DNA from 2 places in the Priestia sp. FSL R5-0597 genome. Region 2 is predicted to be linked to the other one. Evidence: a T-box and tRNA genes for the amino acid it is inferred to sense, from the RefSeq annotation. Region 2 holds a T-box; the other holds one or more tRNA genes.

Region 1 (2,390 bases), 240 kb from region 2:
ATAAAGACCGCCTATAATTAAAAGCAAAAGTAAATCTTTACTAACTTCTACATCTCCAACTACTTTTTTTAATAAAGGCATATCAAAAAACTCCTTTTCTCTTCTACACCTAGTGTGTGAAAAAGAAAAGGAGATATGTAAAAGAATTGGAAAACAAAAAAGCCAGTAAAGGTAATAATTACTTTACTGGCTCTTAAATACGTCTTCAGCTTATTTTGCAGCGTCGTAACGCTTAGCAACTTCGTCCCATTTTACAACATTAAAGAATGCTGAAATGTAATCTGGACGGCGGTTTTGATAATTTAAGTAGTAAGCGTGCTCCCAAACGTCTAGACCAAGAATTGGCGTTTTGCCTTCCATTAATGGGCTATCTTGATTTGGTGTGCTTGTTACTTCTAATTTGCCGTTGTTTACAACTAACCAAGCCCAGCCAGAACCGAAGCGAGTTTTAGCTGCATTTGCAAATTCTTCTTTGAATTGATCAAAGCTGCCGAATTTGCTAGCGATAGCGTCTGCTAATTCACCAGTTGGAGCACCGCCGCCGTTAGGGCAAAGGATTGTCCAAAATAATGAGTGGTTCGCATGACCGCCACCGTTATTGCGTACTGCTGTACGGATATCTTCAGGAACAGCATCTAAGTTTGAAATTAACTCTTCAATACTTTTGCTTTCTAAATCCGCTTTGCCTTCAACAGCAGCGTTTAGGTTTGTAACATATGTGTTGTGATGTTTTGTGTGGTGAATATTCATTGTTTCTTTGTCGATATGTGGTTCCAGTGCATCGTATGCATAAGGTAGTTCTGGTAATTTGTAAGCCATGAATAATTCCTCCTTCAAAATATGTAAGCATTTTGGCGCAAAAGCACCATATACGTTTAGATTAGCAAATTTACCCTACTCTTTCAAATAAAAAGTACCTAATCCATGATTTATATTTACCTAATTCCCATTCGCTATTCTTTTAAACATAAAAAAAGCTTCTTTTTCTCAAAAGAAGCTTTGAATAGACAATAGTATGGCGGAGGAAGAGGGATTCGAACCCCCGCGGGCTTTAACACCCCTGTCGGTTTTCAAGACCGATCCCTTCAGCCGGACTTGGGTATTCCTCCAACCCTATAAATGGTGGACCCTGCAGGACTCGAACCTGCGACCGGACGGTTATGAGCCGTCTGCTCTAACCAGCTGAGCTAAGGGTCCACGTGGCTCCACAGGTAGGACTCGAACCTACGACCGATCGGTTAACAGCCGATAGCTCTACCACTGAGCTACTGTGGAACAATATGAATTATGTATGTCACAAACGTAAATTGGAAAATAGCGGCGGAGGGGATCGAACCCCCGACCTCACGGGTATGAACCGTACGCTCTAGCCAGCTGAGCTACACCGCCATGGCTCCACAGGTAGGACTCGAACCTACGACCGATCGGTTAACAGCCGATAGCTCTACCACTGAGCTACTGTGGAACAATATAACATTTACTAGCGACATTAAAAATTTAACATGTTTCTGGCCTAAAGTCAATATATTATTTTAAAACAGCGTATAAAAAATAGGCAATCATCAACAGTTGAATAAATCCTTTCGAGATAGCGCCACTAAAAAAGCCAATAACCGAACCTACTCCAATTTTTACTGCGTTGCTAATTGTGGTCCGATGAACAATCAGTTCTCCTACAATCGCTCCGATAAACGGCCCTAAAATAATTCCAAATCCCGGAATAACAAACGGACCCACAAGCAATCCAACTGTACTTCCCCAAACGCCTGCTTTAGTGCCTCCGAATTTTTTCACACCAATAATATTAGCGATATAGTCTGCTAAAAAAAGTGCGACAACTAACAATCCTTGTATCACCCAAAATAACCAGCTATAGGAGCTAAAATCATAAAATAAACCGTATATGACAAATCCTAGCGCTACAAATAGCACGCTTGGGATGATGGGATAAACCAACCCAACAAACGATACAACAAAGCTAATGATAACTAATGCCCAACATAAAATAGCCATGCCCGCACCTATCCTTTTTATTATTACTATTTATCATACAATAACCACTCCTATAAAGAAAGACCTTGCACCACGAGACCTTCCTTTATTTTACTTTCGAATATATCTTCAGATAACGATTTTCGAGTGTACCACTGCACTATTAACAGCACAGTCCTCAAACTGCCCGTAATAACCCCCAAAAACAATGACAGCAAAATCTGTACATATAAAGAAATGCTTTTGACAAAACGCTCCATCGCACCATTGTAATTGGTAACGTTTTCTAAAATCTATTGTAAACCTTAAATTTCCGCTATAAAATAAGGTATAATCAGAATTTTCAATAATAGGAGGCTTTACAATGAGCATGCTGAAAAAGATAGCATGGAGTTTTA
Region 2 (2,390 bases):
AAGAAGAGTTGATTGAACACGTTTATACAGTTTCTTCAATGAGGCTTGATGTTTTGCTGTCGACCATTCACAATTTATCAAGACAAAAAGTCCAGCCGTTTATTGCAAATGGAGCGGTAAAAGTAAATTTTAAAGTCATTGAACAGCCTTCTTTTGAATGTCATGAAGGTGATATTTTGTCGCTTCGTGGCCACGGCAGAAGTCGTATCGTTTCACTTGAAGGCAAAACCAAAAAAGAAAAATGGCGAATTGTTGTAGGGAAGCAGAAATAAAGAAATCTACTAGCAGGAAATTTTAAAAATATGTCGAATAAACCATTACTAATGATGTAATGAGACAACACGGAGGTGGCCTAGATGCCTTTAACCCCTTTGGATATTCATAACAAAGAGTTTAATCGCGGGTTTCGCGGATATGATGAAGATGAAGTAAATGAGTTTCTTGACCAAGTAATTAAAGACTATGAGCTGGTAATGCGTGATAAAAAGGAGTTAGAAGGAAGAGTATCTGAATTAACAGATCGTCTTGGACATTTTACTAACATCGAAGAAACGTTAAATAAATCAATTTTAATTGCTCAAGAAGCAGCGGAAGATGTAAAGCGAAACGCTGAGAAAGAAGCGAAGCTCATTATAAAAGAAGCAGAAAAAAATGCGGACCGTATTATTAATGAAGCACTGTCTAAGTCTCGTAAAATTGCAATGGACATTGAGGAGACGAAAAAGCAGTCTAAAGTATTTAGAACCCGTTTCAAAATGTTAATTGAAGCACAGCTTGAAATGTTAAACAGCGATGACTGGGATCAGTTGATGGATTATGAGATGCCAGCGCTAGAAGAAAAAATTGACTAGTCAAGACATCATCTTGACTTCTCACGTTTTGTTGTCATATAATTTGGTAACAGATGAAATTTCATATCAAACAGTACGGAGACAGGGACAGTAGCTTTTTTAGTTTGTCAAAGCGAATCGAGGATGGTGCGAGCTCGATAACAAACAAAAAAGTGAAAATCACCCTAGAGTACCATTGCTGAAATGATGATAGTAAGCAGTGGCGGTTTATTCACGTTACGAATGCAAAGAGGATTTGCGTGCAGCAAATCTACTAGGGTGGTACCGCGGGAGGCCTTCTCGTCCCTTTTTGGGATGAGGAGGTCTTTTTGTTATGGTGCAAAAAGATATGAAATTTACGTTTTTTTTTGGAGGGTAAAACATGGAATATAAAGATACATTATTGATGCCAAAAACTGAATTTCCGATGCGTGGAAATTTACCGAACCGCGAGCCTAAAATGCAAGAACAGTGGGCTGAAATGAATATTTATGAAAAAGTACAAAAACGTACGGAAGGCCGTCCGCTATTCGTCCTGCATGATGGACCTCCATATGCCAATGGCGATATTCACATGGGACATGCCTTAAATAAAATTTTAAAAGATTTTATCGTTCGCTATAAGTCGATGTCAGGCTTCTGCGCACCTTATGTGCCAGGCTGGGATACACACGGCTTGCCAATTGAAACGGCTTTAACAAAAAATAAAAAAGTAAACCGCAAAGAAATGACAGTAGCTGAATTCCGTAAGCTTTGCGAACAGTATGCTTGGGAACAAGTAAACGGCCAGCGTGAGCAGTTCAAGCGTTTAGGCGTACGCGGAGATTGGGATAATCCATATGTAACGCTTCAGCCACAGTACGAAGCGCAGCAAATCAAAGTATTTGGCGATATGGCGAAAAAAGGCTATATCTACAAAGGATTAAAACCTGTATACTGGTCCCCTTCAAGTGAATCTGCTTTAGCAGAAGCGGAAATTGAATACTATGACAAGCGTTCAGCTTCTATTTACGTAGCGTTTAATGTGAAAGATGGTAAAGGCGTGCTTGAACAAGATGAAAAATTCATCATTTGGACGACAACACCATGGACAATGCCAGCTAACCAAGGGATTGCTGTCAATCCCGAGCTTCAGTACAGCGTAGTTGAAGCAGATGGAGCAAAATATGTAGTAGCAACTGAACTTATTGAAACAGTTGCTAAAGAAATTGAATGGGCTGACTATAAGACACTTCGTACAGTAAAAGGTTCAGAACTTGAACGCGTGGTAGCTGAACATCCAATCTACAAGCGTGATTCTTTAGTTGTTCTTGGCGATCACGTAACGACTGATGCTGGTACTGGCTGTGTTCATACAGCACCGGGACACGGGGAAGACGACTTTATCGTTGGTCAAAAATACGGTTTGGAAGTTCTTTGTCCAGTTGATAGTAAGGGTCATATGACGAATGAAGCACCAGGATTTGAAGGATTATTCTATGATAAAGCGAATAAGCCGATTACAGACAAACTAGAAGAAGAAGGCGCGCTGTTAAAATTAAGTTTCATTACCCACTCATA

What was found. A T-box is a leader RNA that pairs with one kind of tRNA and senses whether it is charged. The one in region 2 lies ahead of ileS (isoleucine--tRNA ligase), so its partner is inferred to be a tRNA-Ile.
Region 1: it has a tRNA-Ile gene. The T-box ahead of ileS (isoleucine--tRNA ligase) is inferred to sense a tRNA for this amino acid. The anticodon was not compared.

Annotation. Positions count from the first base shown of each region.
Region 1 covers NZ_JBBOUZ010000001.1:4,316,757-4,319,146, forward strand. The annotation lists gene MKX72_RS22790 (MFS transporter) at 1-81, opposite strand, end outside; gene sodA (superoxide dismutase SodA) at 211-819, opposite strand; tRNA gene MKX72_RS22800 (tRNA-Ser) at 1,017-1,109, opposite strand; tRNA gene MKX72_RS22805 (tRNA-Ile) at 1,121-1,197, opposite strand; tRNA gene MKX72_RS22810 (tRNA-Asn) at 1,201-1,275, opposite strand; tRNA gene MKX72_RS22815 (tRNA-Met) at 1,316-1,389, opposite strand; tRNA gene MKX72_RS22820 (tRNA-Asn) at 1,391-1,465, opposite strand; gene MKX72_RS22825 (DUF456 domain-containing protein) at 1,528-2,013, opposite strand; gene MKX72_RS22830 (DUF1189 domain-containing protein) at 2,357-2,390, shown strand, end outside.
Region 2 covers NZ_JBBOUZ010000001.1:4,077,951-4,080,340, reverse strand. The annotation lists gene MKX72_RS21540 (YlmH family RNA-binding protein) at 1-272, shown strand, start outside; gene MKX72_RS21535 (DivIVA domain-containing protein) at 357-851, shown strand; T-box leader at 921-1,141, shown strand; gene ileS (isoleucine--tRNA ligase) at 1,213-2,390, shown strand, end outside.